Regions from separate parts of the Streptococcus equinus genome, predicted to be linked through region 2. Evidence: riboswitches for the same ligand, from Rfam matches in the RefSeq annotation. Region 2 holds a riboswitch; the other holds the start of a gene.
What was found. A riboswitch is a leader RNA that binds a small molecule or an ion and turns the genes downstream of it on or off. The one in region 2 is predicted to bind thiamine pyrophosphate.
Positions count from the first base shown of each region.

Region 1: another riboswitch for thiamine pyrophosphate. It lies ahead of thiW (energy coupling factor transporter S component ThiW); the one in region 2 lies ahead of thiT (energy-coupled thiamine transporter ThiT).

Region 1 is NZ_CP185763.1:48,348-64,030, reverse strand. Features, by position in the region: gene ACN0NP_RS00300 (PLP-dependent aminotransferase family protein) at 1-880, opposite strand, end outside; gene pdxS (pyridoxal 5'-phosphate synthase lyase subunit PdxS) at 987-1,862, shown strand; gene pdxT (pyridoxal 5'-phosphate synthase glutaminase subunit PdxT) at 1,871-2,446, shown strand; gene pcrA (DNA helicase PcrA) at 2,571-4,883, shown strand; gene ACN0NP_RS00280 (transporter) at 4,942-6,162, opposite strand; gene ACN0NP_RS00275 (helix-turn-helix domain-containing protein) at 6,383-7,246, opposite strand; TPP riboswitch at 7,413-7,502, shown strand; gene thiW (energy coupling factor transporter S component ThiW) at 7,665-8,240, shown strand; gene ACN0NP_RS00265 (class I SAM-dependent methyltransferase) at 8,244-8,957, shown strand; gene ACN0NP_RS00260 (HAD family hydrolase) at 8,911-9,591, shown strand; gene tenA (thiaminase II) at 9,592-10,272, shown strand; gene thiD (bifunctional hydroxymethylpyrimidine kinase/phosphomethylpyrimidine kinase) at 10,265-11,062, shown strand; gene thiM (hydroxyethylthiazole kinase) at 11,063-11,857, shown strand; gene thiE (thiamine phosphate synthase) at 11,850-12,482, shown strand; gene ACN0NP_RS00235 (O-acetylhomoserine aminocarboxypropyltransferase/cysteine synthase family protein) at 12,595-13,875, shown strand; gene ACN0NP_RS00230 (alpha-galactosidase) at 13,912-15,683, opposite strand, start outside.
Region 2 is NZ_CP185763.1:1,583,606-1,599,288, reverse strand. Features, by position in the region: gene ACN0NP_RS08005 (NADP-dependent glyceraldehyde-3-phosphate dehydrogenase) at 1-421, opposite strand, end outside; gene ptsP (phosphoenolpyruvate--protein phosphotransferase) at 695-2,428, opposite strand; gene ACN0NP_RS07995 (phosphocarrier protein HPr) at 2,433-2,696, opposite strand; gene ACN0NP_RS07990 (putative ABC transporter permease) at 2,973-3,776, opposite strand; gene icd (NADP-dependent isocitrate dehydrogenase) at 3,855-5,030, opposite strand; gene ACN0NP_RS07980 (citrate synthase) at 5,054-6,172, opposite strand; gene acnA (aconitate hydratase AcnA) at 6,176-8,839, opposite strand; gene nrdH (glutaredoxin-like protein NrdH) at 9,123-9,350, shown strand; gene nrdE (class 1b ribonucleoside-diphosphate reductase subunit alpha) at 9,411-11,570, shown strand; gene nrdF (class 1b ribonucleoside-diphosphate reductase subunit beta) at 11,797-12,759, shown strand; TPP riboswitch at 12,828-12,926, shown strand; gene thiT (energy-coupled thiamine transporter ThiT) at 13,003-13,569, shown strand; gene ribE (6,7-dimethyl-8-ribityllumazine synthase) at 13,633-14,094, opposite strand; gene ribA (GTP cyclohydrolase II) at 14,107-15,285, opposite strand; gene ACN0NP_RS07940 (riboflavin synthase) at 15,286-15,683, opposite strand, start outside.

The sequences.
Region 1 (15,683 bases), 390 kb from region 2:
CTTGCAGACTGGGTATGGGAAGACCTTGAAAACGGAACTCACTGTCATAATCATCTTCAATAATATAACGATTTCCTTGATTAGCCCAGCTAAGAAGCTCGTAACGTTTACCAATCGAAAGAATACTCCCAGTTGGAAATTGATGAGAGGGTGATAAGTGAATAACCTCAGCTTTTGTTTGCTTTAGTTTTGAAATACTAATGCCGTCTTTTTCCATATCAATGTAGGTTTGATTAATATTAAATTGCTGGTAAATCTTTCGGATTTTAGGATAACTTGGATCTTCCAAGGCGATTATTTTATCAAGCCCAAGTAATTGAATGAGAATAGTATACAAATACTCTGTCCCAGCACCAATGATAATCTGTCTTGGATCGACAGCCATTCCTCGATAGTCGTTAAGATGCTTTGCAATTGCCTGTCGAAGTAAAAGAATACCTTTACTAGGAGATGGTTGGACAAGTTCGTTTTGACAATTATTTAGCACTTGTCTAACAATTTTTGACCAGGTTGCAAATGGGAAAGTTTCTGAATTAGTTTGATTATTGCTTAATCGTAAAAGAGACTTATTTTCATCTGGCCTGGTTTCTGGATGTGAAAGTAACCTTAGTGTTTTTTCAACAGGCGGATGGTGCAGGTTGATTTCAGAAACGAAAAACCCCTTTTTAGGTAGACTGTAAATATATCCTTCTGCTTTAAGTTGTTGATAGCTGTTTTCGATAGTAACCATTGATATTCCAAGATGTTTGGCTAAATTTCGCTTTGAGGGAAGTTTTTCGTTAGCTGATAAAGTACCTCTTGTAATATCCTGTTTTATTGCACGATAAAGTTGTTCGTATAGCGGAATATTTCCGTGATTATCTAGTGAATATGTAAGCATAAATTCTCCAATCTGACCCTATAAAAAAGATTTTATTTGGTGCTTGATACCATGTCAGTTTTTATTATAATGAAAAGCAATAAAAATGTAAATGAGGTGTTTTTTTATGGGAAATCAACGTTATCAGATCAATAAACAATTAGCGCAAATGTTAAAAGGTGGCGTTATTATGGATGTGACAACACCCGAGCAAGCAAGGATAGCTGAACAAGCGGGAGCTTGTGCCGTTATGGCGCTTGAAAGAATTCCAGCAGATATTCGTGCTGCAGGTGGAGTATCTCGCATGAGTGACCCTAAAATGATTAAAGAAATCCAAGAAGCTGTTTCTATTCCTGTTATGGCAAAAGTTCGAATTGGGCATTTTGTTGAGGCACAAATTTTAGAGGCGATTGAGATTGATTACATTGATGAAAGCGAAGTTTTATCACCTGCTGATGACCTTTATCATATCGATAAGACAACATTTAATGTTCCCTTTGTCTGTGGGGCAAAAAATTTAGGTGAGGCCCTTCGTCGTATTTCTGAAGGAGCTAGCATGATTCGGTCAAAAGGTGAACCTGGTACAGGAGATGTTGTCCAAGCTGTTCGTCATTTACGTGAATTAAACAAAGAAATTCATCGTCTACAATCTCTTCGTGAAGATGAATTGTATCAAGCTGCTAAAGAATTGCAAGTGCCTTATGATTTAGTAAAAGAGGTTCATGAGAACGGAAAATTACCTGTAGTTTTATTTGCTGCAGGAGGTGTAGCGACGCCTGCTGATGCTGCGCTTATGATGCAACTTGGGGCAGAAGGAGTTTTTGTTGGTTCAGGAATTTTTAAATCTGGAAATCCTCAAAAGCGCGCTCGTGCAATCGTTCAAGCGGTGACAAACTATCAAGATAAAAACTTACTTGCTAATTTATCAGAGAATCTCGGCGAAGCTATGGTTGGGATTAATGAAGAAGAAATTCAGTTGCTCATGGCTGAACGAGGCATTTAGGAGGTATAATGGTTTTAATTGGAGTACTAGCTTTGCAAGGTGATTTTGCAGAGCATAAAGCAAAATTAGCTTCATTAGGAGCTGAGACAGTTGATATTAGGCAATTTGATGATTTACACAAACCTTTGGATGGCATTGTGTTACCAGGTGGTGAATCAACAGTTCAAGGAAAACTATTGAATGATTTGTCTCTTTTAGAGCCTTTGCGTGAGAAGATTATACAAGGTTTACCTGTTCTTGCAACTTGCGCTGGACTGATTTTACTATCTGAGCAGGTTGAAAATCAATCTAAAACGTATTTAGCAACCTTGCCAGTAACGGTTAGAAGAAATGCTTATGGAAGACAGCTAGGGAGTTTTTTTACTCATCTAGATTTTAAAAATATTGGTCAAGTACCTGCAACTTTTATCCGTGCCCCATTCATTAGTGAGGTTAGAAATGGTGTTGAGATTTTATCTGAGCATCATGGTAAAATCGTTGCAGTACGCTATCAAAATCAAATTGCTTTAGCCTATCACCCAGAAGTTGATAACGATAATAGCATTCATTCATATTTCTTAAAGATTTGTCAAAACAAAGAATAAGCAGCAAAGACTATTTCTCCAAAAAATGGTACAATAGATAAGCATTATTTAAAAATGAAATTATTGATATAGAGAGGAATAAATCGCGGATATTTTAGCAGTTACATGTCCGTGAAAGTATACGATGAATCCTTTATTAAATGGTATGAATGACAAGCAGGCCGAAGCTGTAAAAACAACGGAAGGTCCGCTTTTGATTATGGCAGGAGCTGGTTCAGGTAAGACACGTGTGTTGACACATCGAATCGCCTATTTGATTGATGAAAAATTTGTCAATCCTTGGAATATCTTAGCGATTACTTTCACCAATAAAGCGGCGCGTGAAATGCGTGAACGTGCGATGGCTTTAAATCCAGCAACAGCAGATACTCTGATTGCAACTTTCCACAGTATGTGTGTTCGTATTTTGCGCCGTGATGCTGACCATATTGGCTATAATCGCAACTTTACGATTGTTGATCCTGGTGAACAACGTACGCTTATGAAACGAATCCTTAAAACGCTTAATCTTGATCCTAAAAAATGGAATGAACGTGCGATTTTGGGGACAATTTCAAATGCTAAGAATGACCTTCTTGATGAAGTTGCCTATGAAAATCAAGCAGGTGATATGTATACGCAAATTGTAGCCAAATGTTACAAAGCATATCAAGCAGAACTTCGTCAAAGTGAAGCTATGGATTTTGATGATCTCATCATGTTGACGCTTCGTTTGTTTGACCAAAATCCTGATGTCTTGGCATACTATCAACAACGCTACCAATACATTCACGTTGATGAGTATCAAGATACTAACCATGCACAATATCAGTTGGTCAAACTTTTAGCTTCTCGTTTTAAAAATATTTGTGTCGTCGGTGATGCAGACCAATCTATTTATGGTTGGCGTGGTGCTGACATGCAAAATATTCTTGATTTCGAAAAAGATTATCCAGAAGCTAAAGTGGTTATGCTTGAAGAAAACTATCGTTCAACTAAGAAGATTCTTCAGGCAGCAAACGCTGTTATCAATAACAACCGCAATCGTCGTCCTAAAAATCTTTGGACACAAAATGCTGATGGTGAGCAGATTGTTTACTACCGTGCGCGTGACGAACGTGAAGAAGCCGTTTTTGTAGCCTCAACTATTGATAACATTGTCCGTGAACAAGGTAAAAACTTTAAAGATTTTGCGGTTCTTTACCGTACGAATGCCCAATCACGTACCATTGAAGAAGCTTTGCTCAAATCAAATATTCCTTACACAATGGTTGGTGGTACGAAGTTCTACAGCCGTAAAGAAATCCGTGATGTCATTTCATACTTGAATGTCATTGCAAATACTGCTGATAACATTAGTTATGAACGCATCGTTAATGAACCAAAACGTGGTGTTGGTCCTGGTACACTTGAAAAAATTCGTACTTTTGCTAATCAACAAAATATGAGTTTACTTGATGCATCGGCTAATATCATGCTTTCTGATGTTAAAGGAAAAGCAGCGCAAGCTGTTTGGGAGTTGTCTAATTTGCTCATGAATCTTCGTGATGATTTAGACAAATACAGTGTGACTGAATTAGTTGAAGCAGTCCTTGACAAGACTGGCTATCTTGATGCCCTTCGTGTGCAAAATACTCTTGAAAGCCAAGCACGTATTGAAAATATCGAAGAATTCTTGACAGTTACGAAAAACTTTGATGAAAATCAAGATGATGCTCCAGAAGATGAATCTGGTATTGACAAACTAAGCCGTTTCTTGAATGACTTGGCTTTGATTGCTGATACTGATGATGGCGATGCTGAGACAGCAGAAGTGACTTTGATGACATTACACGCTGCAAAAGGTTTGGAATTTCCAATTGTCTTCTTGATTGGTATGGAAGAAGGGGTATTCCCACTTTCTCGAGCTGCTGAAGACCAAGACGAGTTGGAAGAAGAACGTCGTTTAGCTTATGTTGGTATCACTCGTGCAGAGCAGTTACTTTTTGTGACAAATGCTAATACACGTACTTTGTTTGGTAAAACAAGTTACAATCGTCCATCACGCTTCATTCGTGAAATCGATGATGAGCTATTGCAATACCAAGGTTTAGCTCGCCCAGCTAATTCCTCATTTGGAGTACGCTATAGCAATAGCAATGATAACTCAATGTCGTTTGGTAAAGGCATGAGTCTTCAACAAGCTCTTCAAGCACGTAAAGCAAAAGTTCAACCAACGACACGAGCAGCACAGCCATATTCAAAAGCTGTTAAAGGGGTTCCGTTTGGTCAATCAGCTAGCGCTTCAAAAGAAGCAGTCGACTGGCAAATTGGAGATATCGCTCATCACAGAAAATGGGGTGATGGAACTGTCCTTGCTGTCTCTGGAACAGGTAAAACACAAGAACTTAAAATTAATTTCCCAGAAGTCGGACTCAAAAAACTACTGGCTAGTGTCGCACCGATTGAGAAGAAATAGACTGATATATAGAAAAAGGAATCTGAAGACTAATCTCAGGTTCTTTTTTCATTTTTAATTATTTTCTTGACTTTGAGAATTTAAAAATAATAACTGTAACAATAAGAAATGTAAACCAAGTAAGTGTAATGTTACACGAAGATAAACTGCTAAATAAAACAGTCCCAATAGGAAGTGATAGGGTGAATAGAAAGGATAAGAAGTTACTTGTCTGAGCCAAAGACTCAGTAGGAATATTACTTAATAATAAAGAACTAATTTTAGGGTTGACTTTACCCACCAGATAGCTTGCAAATCCTAGTAGCAGAATACCGAAAATTAAAGGCAGATGAATCAGATTTGAAAGACCAACGAAAAAGAAGATTAGCGCATTAATCTTTAGCAACTCTCTAATTGATTTTTGAGAAAAATAATCGTGTGGTGTTAAGCTTCCTATCAAAATACCACCAACTAAGATAAACTCAATAAGGAGTAGTGCTTGACTGTAAGAAAAATGACTAATATTTGCAGTTAGTAGCCAAATATTATAAATGGCATTAACTGAGCCGCTGAGCATATTTAAAAAAAGAATTGACAAAATTAGGCGACTAAAATCGAGTGCACTAGTCTCATTAAAAATTAGCATCACGTTGTGATATAAAGATGAAAAATGTTTTTTTAGTGACTGTTTTTCGTCTTTAGGTAAGACATCATAATTTGTATTATCTTTGATGAGTAATACAACAAGCGCTGACAGTGAAAACGATAACGCATTGATAAGTGCAACAAGTGAAAAATTATGCTGAGAAATCTTTAGCAACCAAATACCTAAAGCTTGTCCAGAAAAACTGCAGATATAAGTGATGAATTGCGTAAAAGAATAGGCCTCGGTTAAATCCTCTTGGAAAACATATTTTTGAATGACAGGCATTCGTAGGCCATTTGAAAAATCACTTAACACATCACTAAAAATGTTAAAAAGACAGATAAAAGAGAAAGCCAGCAAACTAGGCTCAGTGATTATGAATGCTAAGAGTGTAAAAATAATTGATTGAACAAAACCAGTGATGACAATCCATTTCCTTTTAGCTTGGATTTGATCAGCTTTTACGCCAACCCAAATGGTAAAAAGTGTCGGAACAACCATGGTTACATTGGCGATACTAACCATAATTTTCGAATGAAAAACGGTAGCAGCATAGATAACAAAAACAATATTATATAAGGAGGATCCAATAGTATTTAGAAAACGAGAAATGGTTAGAAGGCTATAAATTTTATTTTTAAAAAATAATATCATCATTTTGTCTCCTTAATTGATTTTGAAACATTATAATATGTTTTTCTTTTAAGAAGGCAAAATGTTGAATATATTCAAAATGATAGTACAAAAAAACAGCTCAAGGAGCTGTTTTTCTGTGAAACTATATAAACGAATTGAGTCACTATCACTATTTATGAATTTTAGTTAAAAATAACATTTTTATCGTCATAGGAAGTTTGAATATATTCAAAAGCTCCTAATTGTCATTGCTTTTAATGGCGTTTTGCATGCCAGAAGTGTAATAGTCAGCAGCTGAATGACAATCTAAAATCTTTAAAACTTGAATCGCATCTTTCATTTGTTTCATACCAGATTGCTTCTGACCTTGTTTGTAGTTAAATAATCCCTTTGCCCACAAGTAAATTATTCGATAGTAGGCTTCACTTTCTTGATAAAAGTGTTTTTGAATTTGTTTGTCGAAGTAGTTAGCATTGATAAAATCATTTTCATCGATACAAAGAAGAAAACCATTAAGTAGCATTGTATGAATGATTTTTCGATTTTCTTTGATTTCTCCTAAAAAGTCTGTTTTTCGGAGACATTCTCTAGCATACATAGTAAACAACTTAGGAGATAATAAGGTTGAGCAGGTAGAAAATAAAGTTAGCTCATAATTACCCCATATTTCGGTATCAAAAAGGTAGTTGTAAAGAAATGTTTCTTCCTCAGATGTTAGTTCAACGCTATCATTAAAGGCTTTTAAATGAGCTTTAACAATTAGTGCATAAATCATATCTGTTTCCTTATTTTGATGGCTTTTAAGCTCATTCTCATACAATTGTTGTAAGCCAGCACAGTCAAGTTTTTCTTCAAGAGAATAAATCTTTTCTTGTAATTCTACTAGGTCGTTTTTTAAAAATCCTCTGGTCAGGTAAAGGAATTCATTGATTTCAATGTGAGTATTTTCAAGTGCAATAAATAATTTTTGAGCAGAGATATCATTTTTTCCACTTTCAAATTTAGAAAGCATTGAAGGAGAGAATTGCTCGCCAGAAGCTTTAGCAAGTGAAATATGTCTCGCTTCTCTTAATTGTTTGAAAGTTTGTCCCAAATATTTCATATTTTACTCCTGTTATTGAAGTTCTTTTGTACAAATTATACCTTTTTTCTGACAATTCACAAGAAAAAGCAGGAATCATCGATAGATTGTGTGTGTTGTGCTAAAAAAATTTCCTGAAAGCACTTGCAGTATAAAAAAGATTGTGGTAAAGTATCTGTGTAATTAAATATGACATTTGGGGTGCGTAAAAGCTGAGATTATACCCATTGAACCTGATGCAGTTAGAACTGACGAAGGGAAATGTGTAAGTTACAACGTTTTTTGTTGTACGTTAAAATCGATATTTGATAGTTCTTTTGTTCATTCAAGAGAGCTGTTTCGCAGTATTATAAATTAAACTCCATTTGAATTTTTTCAGATGGCGTTTTTTATTTTCTGTGAGCTTTGTGTGCTTTTTGGTGTCGAGAAAGGATTTTTTATGACGAGTAATCGTGTACACCGTTTATCTGCTTTAGCTATTATGATAGCTTTGGATTATTTACTAACACCGATTTTTAGAATCGAAGGAATGGTATTTATGTCAAGCGTTATGAATGTTATAGCAGGAACTTTTATGACACCGCTATATGCAGTAGCGATGGCTTTTATTGTTGCTATTATGCGGATTTTAACGCAGCCAGGTGTTGCAAGTGTTGCACCTTTAGCTATCATTGGTTCAGTGCCTGGGGCGTTTTTGGCTTCACATTTTTATCGGTTGACCAGAAAAGTTAGTATGTCTTGGTTTGGCGAATTTCTAGGAACAGGTTTGATTGGATCATTTATTTCAGCACCAGTTATGGTCTGGTTTTGGACTTACTCAGCAAATGGTGATAGTGAATTGTTAGCAAAAGCCTCACAAGCGCAATCATTATTTTTATTTACACCGAGATTTGTTTTGGCAACGTTAATCGGAGGTGCAATTGCTATGCTTGTTCTTCGAGGTTTGAGGTATTCAACATCTTTTATGAATTTAGCAAGATTATACGAAGTAGAAGAAATCGAAAGAGAGAGGTAAAAGATGACAAAAGCAAAAATGTTTGATGGTTATGCAGATGCTTATGATCAGTGGTTTATGACAAATAGTAATGTGTTTGCCAGTGAATTAAAGTTGTTACATCGTGCTTTGCATAATATTGAAAAAGAAAAAATTTTATCTATCGGTTGTGGTAGTGGTCTTTTTGAAAGTGCTTTACATAGACAATATGGAATTCAAGTAAAATATGGCATTGAGCCATCAAGTGATATGGCAACAATTGCCAGAAAACGTGGAATGACAGTTAAAATTGGTGATGCAGAAACTGCTACATTAGCAAAAGAATCTTATGATGTGATTTATTTAAATGGTTGTTCAAGTTATATCAAAGATTTATCGTCAGCTTATCAGAATTGTCATCAAGCTTTGAAAAAGGGAGGACATTTGATTTTATTGGATGTTCCAGTTGAAAGTGCTTATGGTATCTTGTATAAATTTGCTGCGCATGTAGGCGAATATAACAAAGAAATTTTTCGAGAGATTGCCCCAACTTTTCCTTACCCAATCGAGCTTGTTCGCTCTGCTATTTTCCATTCACCTCTTGAAAAAGAAGCGATTCTTCGAGACGAACTTGGCATGACAAATATTCGATATTTTCAAACCCTTACGGCTCAACCGATTTATACTAATGATTTTGTTGAAGAGCCGATTGATGGGTATGACAAAGGAGGTTATGTTGCTCTTGTCGCCCAAAAATAAAAATATTATTTTTCTAGATTTGGATGGCGTAATTTTTGATTCGTACGGCTTATGGGACGATGTGGTTAAAGAGCTTTTGGCTATGGCAAATGTTGATTATACTGATGAGATAAAAAAACATCTTTGGCGATTAAATATGCCAGAAGCGGAGTTGTATCTTGCAGAATTCTTCACATCACAAAATCTCGTCTTTCAAGAAAACTTATTAAAGAGTCTTCTGGTGGATGCTTATCGACAAGTGAGCCTAATGCCTAAGGCTTATGAGATGTTATCTGACTTACACCACCAAGGATTTTTGATTTACGCCGTAACATCAAATTATCAAGATTTAGCTCAGATTGGTTTAAAATCTTCAGGAGTATTGAAATACTTTTTTAAAATCATTTCCTGTATTGAAATAGGATTTCCCGATAAAACTGAGGATTTTTATCATTGTCTTTTGGAGAAAGAGAATTTACAAGACAAAAAAATATATTACTTAGAAGACAGTCTTAGAAATCTCAAAGAGGCTAAAAAATGTGATATAAATGGTGTATTTTTATCAAATCAAGATAATCCCCAAGATAGTTTTGAACATGATTTTAAAACCATTCAAACCTTAGATGAATTTATAGAGATAGTAAAGGAAAAGTAAATGATTAATGAAATGAAAGAACGAAGCCTTGTCTTCATTGATAAGATTTCTAAAGATGATTTTATTCAAGATATGGTAAATGGGACACTGTCTGAAAAGGCGATTTGTCATTATCTAAAAGCAGATGCAATCTATTTAGAAAAATTTGCTGATATTTATGCTCTTTTGTTTGCAAAAATTCCTGATAAAGCAAGTAAGAATTTTTTCTTAGGACAAATTGATTTTATTTTTAACCATGAAGTTGGTGCTCATCATATTTTGGCTAAAGCTGCTGGTAAAGAGTATCATGATATCATTGCAGATAAGGCATGGTATCCAAGTTCAGATCATTATATTAAGCATATGTATTATCAGCTTAATCAAGATAATCCAGCTTATATTTTAGCAGCCATGCTTCCGTGTCCATGGATTTATCAGCAAGTGGCTCAAAAAGTATTGGAAAGCGGAAAAGTTTCAGATGAGAATCCTTTTAAAGCTTGGTTTGATTTCTATGCTAAAGACGAAGCAACTGCTTGTTTGCCAACTTATTTTGAGCTATTAAGAACATATAGTAGCCAACTACCAAAAGATAAGGAAAAGGAAATCATTCGAGTCTTTTTGGAAAGTTGTCAGCATGAACGTCAATTTTTCCAAATGGCATATGATCAAGAAGAATGGCCAGAGGAGGTAAGAAATGTCTAAATTAAACGTAGCATTAACAATTGCAGGTACAGATCCGAGCGGTGGCGCAGGAATTATGGCGGATTTGAAGAGTTTTCAGGCGCGTGGTGCTTACGGAATGGCAGTAGTAACAAGCGTTGTAGCTCAAAATACACAAGGCGTTCAAGATATTTGTAATCTTGACCAAAAAATTCTAGATGAACAGTTAAAGAGTGTCTTTTCAGATATCACACCAGATGCAATCAAGACAGGAATGTTAGCTGAAGTTGAGACAATTGAGAGAGTAAGTCAGTATTTGAATACTATTTCTTGCCCATACGTATTAGACCCTGTTATGGTAGCAACCAGTGGCGACCGTTTGATTAGTACAGAAGCAGTTGAAGCTCTAAAAGAAAAGTTGCTGCCAATTGCCACTATAATTACACCAAATTTGCCAGAAACAGAAGTTCTTTTTGGAAAAGAATTGAAAGACGAGGCTGCAATTCTCGAAGCGGGAAAAGTCATTCAATCAAAATACGGTGTTAAAAACGTCGTCATCAAAGGTGGACACTTAGAAAAAGAAGCTAAAGATTTTTTATTCTTAGAAGATGGAGAAGTTGTCATGTTTTCATCGGAACGTATTCATACCAAGCATACTCATGGGACAGGGTGCACTTACGCAGCAGTCATTACAGCAGAGCTTGCTAAAGGCAAAAGTGTTCAAGAAGCGGTTGGGACGGCTAAACATTTTATTACTGAAGCAATAAAAACTGCACCGGAACTCGGTCATGGAAATGGTCCAGTCAACCATGTCAGCTACAAAGGAGACTAAATGAGCTATTTAGATGAATTGAGAAAACAAAATCCGCTAACGATTTGTATCACAAATGATGTTGTGAAGAATTTTACAGCTAATGGGTTGCTTGCACTGGATGCTTCGCCAGCAATGAGTGAGTATCAAAAGGATTTAGAAGACTTTTTGCCAAGTGCCAGCGGGTTACTTATCAATATCGGAACATTAAGTGATAAAACTTGGCAGCTGTATAAGGATGCCTTAGATATTGCCGAAAAAAATGGCGTCCCAACGGTACTTGACCCTGTTGCTGCAGGTGTTGGACCATATCGAAAACGAGTTGCAAATGATTTAATTGAAAATCACAAACTTTCATTAATTCGTGGTAACGCGGGTGAAATTGCTGCGCTTATTGGAGAAGATGTAGCAAGTAAAGGTGTTGATTCGGCTGACGTTGCGAACATTGGACAGCTTGCCTTAAAAGCACATAAACAGCTAAAACTACCAATTGTTATCACAGGAAAAACAGACGCTATCGCTGTAAATGGTCATGTAAAACTTTTGCATAATGGCAGTAGTCTCATGCCTTTAGTGACTGGAACTGGTTGTTTACTTGGTGCTGTATTAGCGGCGTTTATTGGTGTAGCTAGTGATGATTTACTTTCCTGCCTAGAAGAAGCGATGTCTGTTTATAACATAGCTGGAGAAATAGCCGAAAGAAATTCTGGTATTGGGCTACCAGGAAGTTTTCAAGTAGCTTTCATAGATGCACTCCATCAAATTTCGAATGATGACGTTGAAAGAATGAAAAAGGTTGAGGATTATTGTGAATAAAGAAGAATTAAGAGTCTATTTTATTTGTGGCACACCGAATTGTCCAAAAGGAATGTTTTTTAAGACTTTAGAGGCAGCGTTAAAATCGGGTGTGACTTGTTTTCAGCTTCGTGAAAAAGTAGATGGAGCTTTAATTGGAAAAGAAAAACTGGATTTGGCTCTCAAAGTTAAGGAGCTTTGTCATAAATACCACGTTCCTTTTATCATCAATGATGATGTTGATTTAGCTTTACAAGTTGATGCAGATGGCGTTCACATTGGGCAGGATGACATGCCAGTCACTGAAGCCCGCAAACTATTTTCAAACAAAATTATAGGTCTATCGGTTGGAAACGTGAGGGAATACCAACTATCCGAGATAGACTTGGTTGATTATATTGGGGTAGGTCCGATTTTCCCGACTCCATCTAAGTCAGATGCTGGGGAAGTGATTGGGTTAAAAGGCTTAAGAGAAATTCGTGAATTGGATAAAGTAATTCCAATTGTAGCCATCGGTGGGATTACAATTGGAGATGTTCCAGACATTTGCGAATCGGGTGCTGATGGTGTTGCAGTTATTTCAGCTTTGGCGAAATCAACTCAGGTTGAATTGGATACTCAACGGTTTGCAGAAGCCTTTCATTAAGGGTATAGTTTGAAACTATATCTAGTCTTTTTTAATAAGTATTAGTCAAGTTTTTTAAAAAAGTGTAAAATTGTACGTACATTCAGAAAATTTAATGATTGGAGTACATGCCATGACACGAAAATATAATTTTGAAACGTTACAATTACACGCAGGTCAAGAAGTCGATCCAACAACAAAATCTCGTGCAGTTCCAATTTATCAGACAACCTCATATGTTTTTGATGATGCCCAAGAAGGTGAAGATTTATTTGGATTGAAGAAGCCAGGTAATATTTACTCTCGTATTGGCAATCCGACAGTAGCTGTTTTTGAAGAACGTATTGCAGCTCTTGAAAACGGTGTTGGTGCTGTAGCGACAGCTTCTGGTATGGCAGCAATTACATACGCTGTGCTTGGGTTAGCTCATGCAGGCGATCACGTTGTGGCTGCGACAACACTTTATGGCGGTACTTTCAATTTACTTAAAGAAACCTTGCCACGCTATGGAGTTACAACAACATTTGTTGATGTTTCAAATTTGGATGAACTTGAAAATGCAATTCAAGAGAATACTAAGTTAGTTTTGATTGAAACCCTTGGTAATCCAGTTATTAATATCCCTGATATCGAAAAAATTGCTGATATTGCACACGCTCATAAAATTCCATTAGTCACAGATAATACGTTTGGAACGCCTTATCTCATTAATGTTTTCTCACATGGCGTTGATATTTCAGTTCATTCTGCAACTAAGTTTATTGGTGGGCACGGAACAACGATTGCAGGTGTGGTAGTTGATTCTGGAAACTTTGACTGGGAAGCTTCCGGCAAATTCCCGCAATTTGTTGATGAAGATCCATCATATCACAACATTAGCTATACACGTGATGTTGGTGCAGCAGCGTTCATCACAGCACTTCGTGTTCAATTGCTACGCGATACTGGTGCGGCTCTATCACCATTTAGCGCATTTCTATTGTTACAGGGTCTTGAAACATTGTCTCTTCGTATTGGTCGTCACCTTGAAAATACGAAAAAAATTGTCGAATTTTTGGATAATCATCCTAAAGTCGAAAAGGTTAACTACCCAAGTTTGCCATCAAGTCCTTACTATGAGTTAGCTCAAAAATATTTCCCTAAAGGTGCTGGCTCAATCTTTACTTTCCATATCAAAGGTGGTCAAGAAGAAGCCCACAAATTTATCGATAATCTTGAAATCTTTTCTGATTTGGCAAATGTCGCTGATGCTAAATCACTTGTCGTGCACCCAGCAACAACAACACACCAACAATTGTCTGAAGAAGATTTGCAAGCTTGTGGAGTCACACGTAATCAAATTCGTGTTTCAGTTGGTCTAGAAAACGCAGATGATTTGATTGAAGACTTACGATTAGCTTTGGATAAGATTTAAGGTGAAAAGAAAAGTGTCCTAGTAGTAGGGCACTTTTTAGTTACTTATTTTCTTTATATGGTATTTACAACTTTCCCAATCATTGTTAGGAAATTCTACATAAATACCAGAAAAGGCTAGTTCGCTACCAGAAATAACTAAATCGAGTTCAGAAATGTAGTAGTCAGAGTCTACATCTAAATAAGGGATTTTTAGTATCTCGTATTTTCGTGTGACTTTATTGAGATTTCTGAAGATGTATACAATTGACTCGAATTGAGTTGTAAACATCCAACTACAGATATTTGAATCAAATGGTGAAATAATTCTGTAGAAATTACTATTTTGAATGGTATCTCTTTCAGATTTGTATTCTTTGATATGATTTGAGATATATTTTTCTTCATCGTTGTTTAAATTGAGAATATCTAATTCATATCCCATATTTGTTGAGGAAGCAAGATTCATTCTTGATTTTAAAGGAGTAGATCGCATGGTTTGATGATTAGGAATTGCAGAGACATGACCTGTTAGTTGATATGGATGGAAAAGGTAGCTTGCTCCGTATTGAATAAATTGTCTATTTAATCCATCTGTGTTATCACTTGCCCATGTTTGTGGAAAATAGTATAACATGCCGTAATCAAGTCTCCCTCCTCCACTAGAGCAGTTTTCAAATAAAACCTCTGGAAAAGTTTTTATTAAATGATTCATAATACGATAAAGTCCAAGCATATAAAGATGTGAAAATGCTTTTGAATGTTGACTATTTTTTAATTGGCTCTCACTCTCGACAATATGACGATTCATATCCCATTTGATGTAATCGATTGAATAGGTATTAATGAAGTTAGTTAGAGTCGAGATAATATAATTTTGAACTTCTTTTTGTGTAAGATCTAGAACCCATTGTGAGCGACTAAAAAAGCAATCGTATTTTGGTGATTTCACAACCCAATTAGGGTGTTTTTTATAGAGCTCACTATTTGGAGAAATCATCTCTGGTTCAAACCAGATTCCAAATTTTAAGTTTTTTTGGTGTGCTTCTTTGATGATGTTAAAAAGGTTATTTGGAAATTTTGCTTTATCAACTTTCCAGTCGCCTAACGAGGATTTAGAAGATGTTCTTCCTTTAAACCAGCCGTCATCAAGAACAACAGCCTCAAACCCCAATTCTGATGCTCTATTGATAATTCCTAGCATCAATTTTTCATTGACATCATAATATGTCATTTCCCAACTGTTAATCAAAATAGGAGAAGATTTTTTTCGAAAAACAGGATTAATCAGGTGATCTTTGGTAAATTTATGAAAATTTTGTGCGAGACCATTTAGGCCGTTCGGGCTGTAGCTAAGAACTGCTTGGGGCGTTTGAAAGGATTGATTTGGTTGAAGAATCCAAGAAAATTGATCAGGGTTTAGTCCAATTTGAAGTCTTAGTTGATCGTACTGGTCTCTTTCAATTAGTTCAGTATGATTTCCGCTGTATATTAGAGTCATTCCATGAACATCTCCAAAAAATTCTGTAGCGTTTGCCGAAATTGCTAAATATGGTGGATATTGTGGGCCACTTGCTCCGCGTGATGTCCCAATTTTAAATTGTCCATGAGAAATTTTTTGACATTGAATTTGAAATTCATCTTGGTGTGAGCCAAAAAAACTATGACACAATTGATTTTGATAAGGTAAATCAAAAGAAGCACTAACCAAATGATTTAGAGTAAATGCCGCATTTCCAATATTAAATATTTTACTAGAGCGCACAATAACATCAGTGTGTTCAAAGATTGTATAAAAAAGTTGAACTTTTATTTTAGCAATATTATCAA
Region 2 (15,683 bases):
GACGAACAATAGCGATTTTTTTCTTGCTTGCTGGGTCAAAGCTGCCACCTTCAAGGACTTCACCTTCAAGACGAACTCCTTCTTCAGCTGCGTAGTTGATGATTTCAGCAGTACGGATAACTTCACCTACAGCTGATTTGTAACCTTTCGCAATTTCTTTTGAAAGTACTGCACCGATTTTTTCAGCATCACGCATCAAAATATCTGCTGCTTTGTGAAGGTATTCTGCACGTTCTACATATGAAAGTGCACGCCATGCTTTTTGAGCTGCTTTTGCAGAAGCATAAACGTAATCAACTTCTTCGTGGCTCATTGAAGGAACAGAACCAAGCTCTTCACCAGTTGCGGGAGCGTAAATTTTAATTTCTTCTTTAGAAAGTTTCCACTCACCGTTGACGTAATTTTTATACTGTTTAGTCAAGTGATATCTCCTTTAAATGTGATAATTCCATTTTATCACTTTTTTAACTTTTTTCAATATTTTAACACAAAAAAATTCTGAAAATTTTGACAAATACTTTGTACCTTCAAATTTTCATATTTATAAAATTACTGAATAAAGTTTACTAGCGATAAAACCTTCTTCCAAAAAAATAATACACCTTAAAGTCGACTCCAAGTCAAGTATTTTTTAACACTTTTATAACAATTATAAAAAAGAACCTGAGATAATTCTCAGATTCTTTATATGTTATTAGTCAACGTTAACGTATTCTTTGCTAAGTTCAAGAACTTCTTCCATTGTTGAACATTCTGTAAGAGCACGGTTAGCGTATTCTTGCATTTTAGCTGTGTCAAGTTTCTTCATCAAGCTACGAGTACGAAGAATTGATGTAGCTGACATAGAGAACTCGTCAAGTCCCATTCCGACAAGAAGTGGAACAGCTTTTTGGTCACCAGCCATTTCACCACACATACCAGCCCATTTACCTTCAGCGTGAGCTGCTTTGATAACGTTGTTAATCAAACGAAGGATTGATGGGTTATATGGTTGGTAAAGGTATGAAACTTGTTCGTTCATACGGTCAGCAGCCATTGTGTATTGGATAAGGTCGTTTGTTCCGATTGAGAAGAAGTCAACTTCTTTCGCAAATTGGTCAGCAAGCATAGCTGCAGCTGGGATTTCAATCATGATACCAACTTGGATATCATCTGAAACGGCAACACCTTCAGCTTTAAGGTTAGCTTTTTCTTCATCAAAGATTGCTTTAGCAGCACGGAATTCTTTAAGAAGTGCAACCATTGGGAACATGATACGAAGTTGTCCGTGTACAGATGCACGAAGAAGTGCACGGATTTGTGTACGGAACATTGCATTTCCTGTTTCTGAGATAGAAATACGAAGTGCACGGAATCCAAGGAATGGGTTCATTTCGTTTGGAAGATCAAAGTATGGAAGTTCTTTGTCTCCACCGATATCCATTGTACGAACGACAACTGGTTTACCGTTCATGCCTTCAAGAACTGCTTTGTATGCTTCATATTGTTCATCTTCAGTTGGGAAATCTTGTGAATCCATGTACAAGAATTCTGTACGGTAAAGACCAACTGCTTCAGCACCATTAGCGTTTACACCTTCAACGTCTTTAGGTGTACCAATGTTAGCTGCCAATTCGAAGTGTTTACCATCTGCTGTCACTGTTTCAGCGTCTTTAAGAAGAGCCCATTCAGCTTTTTGTTTAGCATATGCTTCACCAGCAGCTTTAAATTCAGCAATTTCTTCATCTGTTGGGTTAATGATAACATCACCTGTGATACCGTTTACAGCAACGATATCGCCATCTTTAACACGGCTAGTGATATCATTTGTACCAAGAACAGCGGCAATTTCAAGAGTACGAGCCATGATAGCTGAGTGACTTGTACGTCCACCAATGTTAGTAACAAAGGCTTTAACAAATTGTTTGTTCAATTGGGCAGTATCAGAAGGTGTCAAATCGTGTGCAATAACGATTGATTCTTCATCAATTGTTGCAGGGTTTGGAAGTTTAGCACCGATAAGGTGAGCCAATACACGTTTAGCAACGTCGCGGATATCTGCGGCACGTTCTTGCATGTATGGGTTGTCTTCCATTCCTTCAAAGATAGTGATGAACATGTCAGTCACTTCTTTAAGTCCTGCTTCTGCGTTAACTTGTTTTGCACGAATAGTTTCTTTAATTTGGCTGATCATTTCTGGGTCAGCAAGAACCATTAAATGTGCGTCAAATACGGCAGCTGCTTCTTCGCCAAGTGTTTCTACTGCTTTTTCACGTATAATAGAAAGCTCGTCTTGAGATGCTTTCAATGCTGCATCTAGGCGAGCTTCCTCTGCACTTGTATCTTCAACTGTAACAGTTTCAAATGACAAATCAGGTTGAACGAGTAGATACGCTTTAGCAACAGCAACACCATCAGATGCGGCAATTCCTTTAAGCATTTCTGTCATTTTCTTAAGCCAATCCTTCTTTTGTCATTGTTTCTTCGATTGCTGCAAGTGCGTCATCAGCGTCTGCACCTTCAGCTGAGATAGTAACGTCAGCACCTTGACCAACACCAAGGCTCATAACACCCATGATTGATTTAAGGTTTACTGCTTTACCTTTGTAGTCAAGAGTGATGTCTGAAGCAAATTTGCTAGCTGTTTGAACAAGCAAAGTAGCTGGACGTGCGTGAATACCTGTTTCTGCAACAATGTGAAAATCTTTTGAAGCCATATTATGGTTCTCCTTTTATTTGTGTTTTTTCGGATTATCTTATGATAACCCTTACAAGCCATAATTATAGCATAAACACTTTTTTATTTCAATAGTTTCACGCTCTGTATGTGCTTTCATTTTTGAAAAAATAAGGAAAATCAGCACTTTTAACATGCAAATTTTTTGTTTTTCTGGAAAATAAATTTGCAAATAGGTTTAAATAATTCAACATAACATTATTTTGTAAATAAAACAAGCCTGAAACAATTTGATTTCAGACTTTTGATGAATTAATTAATGGTTTTTCTTTTCTGCCTTTTTCTTCTTCAAAGCTTGTGTTTGTTTTCGAATTTCATTGAAGAATGGCGCTGTTGTCAAACTAAATTGACTATAGTTTCTAAGCATACGACGTTGGTTGAAACGAAAAGGTTGAACACCCTTGATTTTTAAATTTTCATTTAAACGCAAACGAAGATTTTCCAAACGCTTAGCGAATACTTCTTTTTGTTTTGTCCAATCATTGAATTCTTCTCTGACAGATTTTAACATTTTTGCTTGCTCTGTTCGAACATAGTTTTCAAACGTTGCTGCTGCTTGTTGGAATTTTACGGTATCCATGACAGTCCAAATCAAGTCAGCCGTCATCATGCTGACAATTCCAAGAGCATACCAGATATTTAACCGCTCAATGATTGACATGACAACTGGCTGAACCCATTTTACCAAGATAAGAATACTAAAGCCCCAGAATAACGAAATCTTCGGAGCAATCCATCCTCTGATATTTCCCCATAAGTGACTATAATCCCAAAGTTTCATATGGAAAAAGTACTCTAAAAACCAGCCAGCAATAAACTCAAAAAGGGTCGCAATGAGCATGCCGCTTAAGAACAGCCATAAAAGATTACTTTGAAACGGCTCCGTTGCTAGTAAAACGGTCGTGACCGCAAACCCATAAACAGGACAATAAGGTCCGACCAAAAAACCACGATAAGCAAATTTTTTATCCCTAATCGAACAGTAAACTGTCTCCCAAAGCCATCCGACAAATGAGTAAATAAAAAAAAGGAATACAATATCCGTTACTGAATACCCCATAACATTCCAACCTCTAAAAATAAAAACTATTTTTATTATAACAAAAAACCTAGAACAAGACTTGTTCTAGGTTAGCTTTTACATATTTTCGATTAGTTTTGCTGCAAAATCACTTGTTGAATACGCTTGTTTTCCTTGTGCTAAATCAGCAGTAAATTGCCCCTTAGCAAAAGTTGTTTCAATAGCTTTTGTAATCAGCGAAGCTACTTCTGTCCATCCGATATAATCAAACAACATACAACCTGACAAAAGAACAGAACATGGATTTGCAATGTCTTTACCAGCAATGTCAGGAGCCGTTCCGTGTGTCGCTTCGAAAATCGCATGACCAGTAACATAGTTGATATTAGCACCTGGCGAGATACCGATACCTCCAACTTGAGCAGCAAGCGCATCACTGGCATAATCTCCATTTAAGTTTGTCAAAGCAACAACGTCAAATTTTTCAGGATTAAGCAGAATTTGTTGAAGGAAATTATCAGCAATAATATCGTTGATAATTAATTTTCCATTTGCCAACTCATCAGCGTATTCACGTTCAGCAAGTTCATAACCCCATTTACGGAAACCACCTTCAGTGAATTTTTGAATATTTCCTTTATGAACGATTGTCACATGAGTCAAACCGTTTGTTAAAGCATACTCGATAGCGGAACGGATAAGACGTTCGCTACCTTCTTTTGAAATGGGTTTAATACCGATACTACTTGTTTCAGGGAAACGAATCTTCTTGACAGACATTTCATTTTGCAAGAACTCAATGACTTTTTTCACTTCTGCTGTGCCGGCTTCCCATTCAATACCAGCGTAAATATCTTCAGTATTTTCACGGAAAATAGTAATACTTGTCTTTTCAGGTTCTTTAAGCGGACTTTCAATTCCTTTAAAATAGCGAACTGGACGAACACATGCATATAAATCTAATTCTTGACGAAGGGTCACATTAAGTGAGCGAATCCCACCACCAACAGGCGTTTCAAGAGGTCCTTTGATAGCAATCAAATCTTCTTTAATAGTATCAAGTGTTTCTTTAGGCAACCATTCACCAGTTACTTCATGTGCTTTTTTACCAGCTAAAAGCTCATGCCACGCAACTTTTTTCTCACCTTGATAAGCTTTTTCAACCGCTGCATCAAAGACTGCACGCGCATTTTTCCAAATATCACGACCTACACCATCACCTTCGATGAAAGGGATAATCGGATGATTAGAAACAGCCAACTGACCATTTTCTAAAGTGATTTTATCTGCCATAATTCATTTTCCTTTCCTATCTTTTAACGTTCGTCAAGCGGTACATACTTCAAACCAAGTTCACCTTTGTAACGTGAACGAGGTCGAATAAGTTTGTTGTGTTTTTGTTGTTCTTGGATGTGAGCAATCCAACCTGACACACGACTCATCGCAAAGATAAGTGTGAAGATTGAACTATCAATGCCAAGCACATGATAAACCGTTGCTGAATAAAAATCGACATTTGGAATAAGACCCTTGGTATGCTTCATGTAGTCTTCAATTTCGCGTGACAAGTTATACCAAACTTCGTTTTCTGTGCCTTCTGTCAAAGCCTTTGCCATTTCACGAAGGTATTTTTCACGAGGGTCTTGTGTTTTATAAACACGGTGACCAAATCCCATGATTTTTTCTTGTGAATCAAGTTTTTCCTTAAGATAAGCTTTGGTATCACCCATTTCACGAATTTCTTTGAGCATGTCAAAGACACGTTCATTAGCTCCACCATGAAGTGGTCCTTTTAGTGTACCAATCGCTGTCGTCACACAAGAATAAATATCAGCTAAAGTTGAGGCACACACGCGCGCTGCAAATGTTGAAGCATTTAATTCATGGTCAGCATGTAAAACCAAAGCACGATTAAGGGCTTTAACTTGTAAATCGGTTGGTTCTTCTCCATTTAACATGTAAAGGAAATTAGCTGCAAAGCACAAATCTTTACGCGGTGCCACTGGTGTTTTGCCTTCACGTAAGCGTGCAAAAGTAGCGATAATTGTTGGCATCTTTGCCATCAATTGAATAGATTGTTCGTATGTTGCTTCTTCAGAGTTATCTTCGGCATTGATATTATAAACACCAAGGAGACTGACAGTTGAGCGAAGTACACTCATTGGATGCAAATGATTACGTGATTGAATCATAATACATTGCACAACGGCATCGCTGATTTCATAGTTATCGCGTAGCAATTTTACAAAATCATCAAGTTCTGTTTTATTTGGCAAATGCAAATTCCAAAGAAGGTAAATGACTTCTTCAAAGCTAGCATCGTTATCCATTAATTCTGAAATATTGTAACCTGCATAAGATAAATTATCATCAATAATTGAACTAATACGGGTATTGCAGGCAATTAAATCTTTTAATCCACTTGCTCCTGTCATATATTAAGCACCCCCTAATTTCTTTCTAACAACCATTGGTAGAATACCACCGTTTTTGTAATAGCGGATGTCAGCATCAGCATCAAAACGTACCATGGCTTTAAAGTGTTTTTCACCTGACTCATCACGTGCAACGATATCAACAATATCGTGAATGCCAGGATTTTCTGAAAGGTTAATATCATAAGTTTCGTAGCCTGTTAAGCCAAGACTTACAGCGGTATCTCCTTCTAATAATTGAAGCGGCAAAACGCCCATCATTACAAGGTTTGAGCGATGAATACGTTCAAAACTTTCAGCAAGCACAGCTTTGACACCAAGAAGGTTTGAACCTTTTGCTGCCCAGTCACGACTTGACCCCATACCATAATCTTTACCAGCAATCACTAATGTGCCAACATTATCTTCCTTATAATGCATAGCTGCATCGTAAATTGGCATAAGCTCGCCTTTATATTTTGTGTATCCACCAATTTTTCCATCAGCCAATTGGTTTTGGATACGAATATTCGCAAATGTGCCTCGCATCATGACTTCGTGATTACCGCGACGGCTACCATATGAGTTGAAATCAAGATAATCAACACCGTGTTCTGTCAAATAGTTAGCAGCAGGGCTATTTCTAGCAATGTTACCTGCTGGAGAAATGTGGTCTGTTGTCACACTATCACCAAATTTTGCTAAAGGTTTCAAATTTTTAAGCGGTTTGATAACCAAATCATCACCTAAATGGTCAAAATATGGCGGATTTTGAATGTAAGTTGACGCTTCATTCCAGTGATAAATCTGGCTTTCTTCAGTTGGAATTTGATTCCATTTTTCACTATCAGTAAAGACATGTTCATACTCATGTTCAAACAATTCACGAGTGACAAATTTATCAACGTATTTGGCAACTTCGTCATTTGTTGGCATGATGTCTTTAAGGTACACAGGCTCATTATTTTGGTCGAAACCAAGCGGCTCAGTTGTCAAATCAATATTCGTATTTCCAGCAAGCGCATAAGCCACAACTAGCGGTGGACTAGCAAGGAAGTTTGCTTTGACGAGTGGATTAACACGACCTTCAAAGTTACGGTTACCTGACAAAACAGCTGATGCTAGCAAGTCAGTGTCAGTAATAGCTTTTGCAACTTCTGGACGAAGGCTACCTGAGTTACCGATACATGTCGTACAACCATATCCAACAATGTTAAAGCCAAGCGTATCAAGATAATCTTGCAAACCAGAATTACGAAGATAGCCTGTTACTACTTTTGAACCTGGAGCAAGCGACGTTTTGACCGTTGGAGCTACGCGCAGCCCTTTTTCAACAGCTTTTTTAGCAAGTAGTCCAGCTGACATGAGCACGTAAGGATTTGAAGTATTCGTACATGATGTGATAGCTGCAATAGCAACATGTCCAGTCTTGATTTCGACATCTTTGTCTTCAAAATGAACGGTTGCTGTTTTGTTAATCTCATCAGCCCCCAAGCCAAATCCTTGAACACCGGCTTCACGTGTTAAACTTTCTTGGAAGGTTTGCTTAGCTTGTGTCAAATCAATCAAATCTTGCGGACGTTTTGGCCCAGAAATGCTTGGCGAAATGGTAGATAAATCAATTTCAACCACTTTAGTGTATTCTGCTTGGTGCTCTGGATCGTAGAAAAGATTATTGTGTTTAGCATATTCTTTTGTTAGCGCAATATGGTCTTCATCACGATTAGTCAAGCGCATGTAATTAAGCGTTTCGTCATCGATTGGGAAATATCCGCATGTTGCCCCGTACTCAGGTGCCATATTAGCAATAGTTGCACGTTCAGCAAGACTAAGGTTTGAAAGACCATCACCAAAGTACTCAACGAATTTGCCGACAACTTTTTCTTGACGAAGCACCTGTGTCACTTTAAGTGCCAAGTCAGTTGCCGTCGCAATCTTAGGTAATTTACCAGTCAAACGAACACCAATAACTTCTGGAATTGGGAAGAACGAAGCCTCACCAAGCATAGCAGCTTCTGCTTCGATTCCTCCAACGCCCCAACCAAGAACACCAATACCATTAATCATTGTTGTGTGACTATCTGTACCAAACATTGAATCAGGATAAAGAACACCGTCTTTTTCAATGACCACATCACTGAGATACTCGATATTAACTTGGTGAATAATTCCTGTTGCTGGTGGGACCGCACGATAATTATCAAATGATTTTTCAGCCCATTTCAAGAATTCGTAGCGCTCATTATTACGTTTAAACTCCATGTTAATGTTGTCTTCTAGAGCTGTGTCACAGCCAAAGAAATCAACTTGAACACTATGGTCGATTACCAAATCAACCGGAATTTCAGGGTTAATCAATTCAGCATCTCCACCGTTTGCAACAATCGCATCACGCATTGATGCCAAATCAACGACAACTGGCACACCAGTAAAGTCTTGCAAAATAACACGACTTGGTTTGAATGGTACTTCGCCATGGATTTTTTTAGGATTATAAGTTGCTAAATTTTCAATGTTACTTTTTGTAACATCTACGCCATCATACTTTCTGAGTAAACTTTCAAGTAATATACGAATTGTATAAGGGATTCTTTTGATATTTCCTCCATAATGAGAAACGACTTCTTCAAGATTGAAATAAGAATAGTCATTCTCTTTGAAAGAAAATTTTGATAAAAATTCTGTCATGTACGGACCCCCGAATATAATTTTAGTGTTTTAATTATACAAAATTCAGAAAATTATGTCAACATTAATTTACAGTTCTGTGTCAGATTATATAACATGTCATGTGACGTCGCTAATTGAGCTAGCGAAAAGTACGCAAACACTATATTTTGTGCAGTTTTAAGTACTTTGGTACAAGATGTTGTGGTTTTGTAAGCTATATCATTTGCCTTTTTAGTATTTTTTGGATATTCTAATTAAACATTGATTTAAAAAAATATAACGAATTATGGAGGAAATCCTCATGACTAATAAAATTACACTTTTTTCAAAAAATAATTGCATGCAATGTAAAATGACCAAAAAACTTTTAGACAAAGAAGGTGCCAATTACCAAGAAATTAATATCGATGAGCAGCCTGATATGGTCGACTACGTTAAAAGCCTCGGCTTTACTTCTGCTCCAGTTATTAAGGCTGGCGACATTTCTTTTTCAGGTTTTCAACCAAGCAAACTAAAAGAGATTATCTAGATAAAAAATTCAAAATTAGAAAGGAATTACCACATCGATAATAAAGTGGTAACTAACTTTATGAGCCTCAATAATCTCGGCGACGTTTCATACTTTCGCCTAAATAACGAAATTAACCGTCCAATCAATGGTCAAATCCCTCTAAATAAAGACAAAGAAGCGCTTCAGGCTTTCTTTTTAGAAAATGTTATTCCAAATACGATGACCTTTGATTCCATCACCGATAAAATCAACTATCTGATTGAACATGATTACCTCGAAGAAGCTTTCATTCGTAGCTACTCCCCTAAATTTATCGAAAGCTTATCAAGAGACCTACACGCTCACCGTTTTCGTTTCAAATCTTTCATGGCAGCCTACAAGTTTTACCAGCAATACGCCTTAAAGACTAACGACGGGAGCCAGTATCTTGAAAGCATCGAGGACCGAATATTATTTAATGCCCTTTATTTTGCTGACGGCAATGAAGACTTGGCAAAAGATTTAGCTACTGAAATGATTAATCAGCGATATCAGCCTGCTACTCCTTCGTTTTTAAATGCTGGTCGCAGTCGACGTGGCGAATTTGTGTCATGTTTCTTGATTTCCATGACAGATGATATGAATTCAATCGGTCGTTCAATCAACTCAGCACTACAATTGTCTCGTATTGGTGGAGGGGTCGGCATTAATTTGTCAAATCTTCGCGAAGCTGGCGCTCCAATCAAAGGATACGAAGGCGCAGCATCAGGTGTTGTTCCAGTTATGAAGTTATTTGAAGACAGCTTTTCATATTCAAATCAACTTGGACAACGTCAGGGAGCCGGTGCCGTTTATCTTGATGTCTTTCACCCAGATATCCTAGCTTTCTTATCAACAAAAAAAGAAAACGCCGATGAGAAAGTCCGCGTCAAAACACTCTCACTTGGTATTACCGTTCCCGATAAATTTTACGAATTGACTCGTAACAACGAAGACATGTATCTCTTTAGCCCGTTTAGTGTTGAACGTGAGTACGGTGTTCCTTACAGCTATGTCGACATCACAGCTGAATACGACAACATGGTAGCCAATCCAAATATCGTTAAAACGAAGATTAAAGCGCGTGATTTGGAAACTGAGATTTCAAAATTACAACAAGAATCTGGTTATCCTTATGTGGTAAATATCGACACTGCAAATCGTACAAATCCTATCGATGGCAAAATCATCATGTCAAACCTTTGTTCAGAAGTATTACAAGTACAGACACCTAGCGTAATTAACGATGCTCAGGAATTCACCAAAATGGGAACAGATATCTCATGTAATCTTGGTTCAACAAACGTTGTTAACATGATGACTTCACCTGATTTTGGTCGCTCTATCAAGGCTATGACACGTGCCTTGACATTCGTGTCTGATACATCTTCTATCGAATCCGTTCCAACAATCAAGCACGGTAATGAGCAAGCTCACACTTTTGGACTTGGTGCTATGGGACTTCACACCTTCTTAGCCCAAAATCATATTCAGTACGGCGGTCCTGAATCCATTGAATTTACCAATATTTATTTCATGTTATTGAATTACTGGACTTTGGTGGAGTCAAATAATATCGCTCGTGAACGCAAACAAACTTTTGTTGGATTTGAAAAATCAAGCTACGCTGATGGCTCATATTTTGATAAATATATTACGGGTGATTATGTTCCAAAATCAGACCGAATCAAAGAATTATTTGCTAAGCATTTCATTCCAAGCGGAAAAGACTGGCTTGTGCTTCGTGATGCTGTCATGAGAGATGGGCTTTATCATCAAAACCGATTAGCTGTTGCTCCAAACGGGTCAATTTCTTACATCAATGATGTGTCTGCTTCGCTGCACCCAATTACGCAACGTATCGAAGAGCGTCAAGAAAAGAAAATCGGAAAAATTTACTACCCAGCGGCAGGGCTTTCAACTGAGACTATCCCGTATTACACTTCTGCCTATGACATGGATATGCGAAAAGTCATCGACGTCTACGCAGCAGCAACTGAACACGTTGACCAAGGTTTGTCACTCACATTGTTTTTACGCAGCGATATTCCAGAAGGGCTCTACGAATGGAAAACGCAAAGCAAGCAAACCACACGAGATTTATCAATCCTTCGTCACTATGCTTTTAACAAAGGTATTAAATCAATCTACTACATTCGTACCTTTACAGATGACGGGGACGAAGTCGGCTCAAACCAATGCGAAAGCTGTGTAATCTAACTGAACACTTGTTATTGGTCCTAAAGGACCTAATAACGAGACGGCAACCGCTAGGGCGGCTTGCCTAGTTCACTTACTAACTTCATCAATCGACTAGTATCGAGCCGATTGATTACGTGTCGTAACTCTTGCAAACTTACTTTGGTCCTAAAGGACCTAATAACAAGACGTTAAACACTATGTTATTCATTTATTAACTTTACTCAAATCCATTAGGAGAAAATAGATGTCACAAATATATTATAAAGCCATCAATTGGAACGAGATTGAGGATGTCATCGATAAGTCAACTTGGGAAAAGTTGACTGAACAATTTTGGCTTGATACTCGTATTCCACTGTCGAACGACCTCGATGACTGGCGCAAACTCTCTGACCAGGAAAAAGACCTGGTTGGCAAAGTCTTCGGCGGTTTGACGCTGCTTGATACCATGCAATCAGAATCCGGCGTTGAAGCTATTCGCGCTGACGTCCGTACACCGCATGAGGAAGCTGTTCTTAACAATATTCAATTCATGGAATCTGTCCACGCCAAATCTTATTCTTCAATTTTTTCAACGCTTAACACCAAATCAGAAATTGAAGCCATTTTCGAATGGACAAACAAGAATGAATTTTTACAGAAAAAAGCAAAAATCATCAACGATATTTATGAAAACGGCGATGCCCTGCAAAAGAAAGTTGCCTCAACTTTTCTAGAAACCTTTCTCTTCTATTCAGGCTTTTTTACCCCGCTTTATTACCTTGGCAATAACAAACTAGCTAACGTCGCTGAAATCATTAAACTGATTATCCGCGATGAGTCTGTCCACGGAACTTACATTGGTTATAAATTCCAGCTAGGCTTTAATGAATTACCAGAAGACAAGCAAGATGAGCTGCGTGATTGGATGTACGATTTACTTTACCAGCTTTATGAAAATGAAGAAAATTATACCAAATCACTTTACGATGAAGTTGGCTGGACTGAAGAAGTCATGACCTTCTTACGCTACAATGCCAACAAAGCTCTTATGAATTTGGGACAAGACCCTCTTTTCCCAGACACCGCTAATGATGTTAATCCAATTGTCATGAATGGTATTTCAACTGGAACTTCCAACCACGACTTCTTTAGTCAGGTCGGGAATGGTTATCTTCTTGGTTCGGTTGAAGCCATGAAAGACGGTGACTACAATTACGGGCTTTAATTTTCTTGAAAGCGATTAAAAAGTTCTTGACAAGTCATTTTTAAAAGTGCTAGACTATAGGTAATTAAAATTTCACAAAGGAGTGCTTCTGGCTGAGATCGCATGACGCGAAATCCTGATAACCTGATCTCGTTAGTACGAGCGTAGGGATTGTGACATGACTTTTTTAAAACGATGATTTGAAATCGCCTTGTACAATTATCAGATAAAAAGAAAGCTCCTTTGTATTAGAAGGAGCTTTTTATGTCGTCGAAAAATTCTCAACTGTCTGCTTTGATTGAGACTGCCCTTGTTGCTGCACTAGCCATGGCTTTATCTTATATTCCAGATTTTGCTAGCTGGTTCACACCTTCGTTTGGAGCTATCCCCCTAGTACTCTTTGCACTTCGCCGTGGTCCAAAATATGGTACTTTAGCCGGACTTATCTGGGGATTACTTCATTTCATTTTAGGTAAAGTTTGGTATTTGGCTTTATCGCAAGTTATCATCGAATACATCATCGCTTTTGTCTCAATGGGGTTAGCAGGATTTTTGTCAGTTCCGTTTCAAAATGCTCTTTCAAAAGACAATAAAGGACGCGCTTTATTTTACGCAACAGGTGGTGCTCTATTAGCTGTCTTTGTCCGCTATTTTTGGCACTTTGTAGCTGGTTTTATCTTCTGGGGAAGCTACGCTCCAAAAGGTATGTCACCTTACTTATATTCGTTTACGGTCAATGGCACAGCTGGTCTTCTAACTTTGGTTTTCGTCATTTTAGCACTAGCCATTATCATTCCGACACAAGGAAAAATGTTTTTAGTTAAGAGATAATCTCTTCTTTTTGTTTAATACTAAAAAGCTAGGACAACTTCCTAGCTTTTTCTCGTTTTCAACTTAAAGTTGTCTTGCTAAGTCAATCATTTCAAGCACACCTTGCGCACATTCGCTGCCTTTATTTCCAGCTTTTGAGCCTGAACGTTCGATAGCTTGCTCAATATCTTCAGTCGTAATCACGCCAAACATAACTGGAATGTCACTAGTAAGATTAATCTGACCAACACCCTTAGCCACTTCGTTACAGACAAGGTCGTAGTGGCTGGTTGACCCACGGATGACACTACCAAGTGTGATGACACCGTCATATTTTCCACTCGCCACAATTTTTTTCGTCATAAATGGAATTTCAAAAGCACCTGGAACCCAGTAAACATCAATGTCTTCTTCAGACACTTCATTACGAATCAAGCCGTCCATTGCTCCACCCAATAATTTTGAGGTGATAAATTCGTTAAAACGTGCGACGACGATAGCAATTTTGACATTTTTTCCAATAAATTTTCCTTCAAATGTTGTCATGATAGTCACTCCTTAAATAATGTGTAATAAATGATGAAATTTTTCTTGTTTGGTTTGTAGGTAAGCTCGATTTTCTTGGTGAGCCGGCACCTGTAAAGGCAAGCGTTCAACAATCTCAATGCCAGCAGCCGTAAGTTGTTCCAGCTTATCAGGATTATTTGTCAAAAGCCTGATTTGTTGGATTTTCAAAAATGATAAAATATCTGCAGCAATCTGATAATCACGCTCATCAGGTGCAAAACCCAACTCAACATTGGCATCATAAGTATCAAAACCATTTTCTTGCAGCTGATAAGCTTTGAGCTTGTTCTTTAGTCCGATGCCACGTCCTTCTTGGCGAAGATACAAAATTGCTCCACGACCAATTTCATTGATTTTCTTCATGGCAGCGTGCAGCTGTTCCCCACAATCACAACGATATGACCCAAAAATATCCCCTGTCAAACATTCTGAATGCAGACGAAGCAAAAGCGGTTCAGCAGATGTCAACTCACCTTTTGACAACAAGATGTGCTCACGATGAAACTCATCTTCAAATAAACGAAGGTCAAAATCACCATAACTCGATGGCAATTTCACCTTGGGACTATCTTGAAAACTGACGTAACGTGCGATATCACCAACTTCAATCATGGTCAAATCCCATTTTTGAGCAAATTCCCTGAGATCACTTTTTCGTGCCATTGTGCCGTCATTTTTTAAAATCTCACAAATATAAGTTGCTTCTCGACTCCCCGCCAAGCGTGCCAATTCAAGACTTGCTTCTGTATGTCCACGACGTTTAAGAACGCCACCACTTCGTCCAACCAAAGGAAACATATGACCTGGACAATGAAAATCACTTGCTTTACTACTTTGTGAGGCTAATTCTTGAATGGTTTTAGCACGGTCAAATGCTGAAATACCTGTTGAAGTCGTCTTGTGGTCTACACTAATAGTAAATGCTGTGCCATGTGCATCTGTATTTTCTTCTGACATAGGAACAAGTTCCAAACGTTCTGCGATTTTCTCAGACACTGGCGCACAAATCAAACCACGCGCGTATTTAGTCATGAAATTCACATTTTCAGGACTCGCTAACTCCGCAAGACCAACCAAATCTCCTTCTGCCTCACGGTCATCATCGTCGACAACTACGATTAATTTTCCTGCTTTCAAATCAGAAATTGCCTTTTCAACATCCTTAAACATCTAGTCTCCTTTCATCATTCTTAGCTGTTTTTGCATGTATTTTGCTAAAATATCCGTCTCAATATTGACTTTGTCACCTGTTTTGAGCCTTGCCAGGTTAGTCTCTTTTGCCGTATGTGGAATCAACGACACGCTAAATTGCCCCTTCTCAGCGGATACCACCGTCAGACTAACACCGTTGACCGCGATTGAGCCTTGCCCAACAATCTGCCCTTCAAGTTCTTTTGGAAAAGCAAAGCTAAGTACAAGTGCATTTTCATCACTTTCTTTTTTGACAAGCCTTGCCACACTATCCACGTGCCCAGTCACAAGATGCCCTTCAAAGCGAGCATGGGCTAACATAGCTAACTCAAGATTCACCAAATCACCGACACGACTCTCTGAAAAAATCGTTCGCC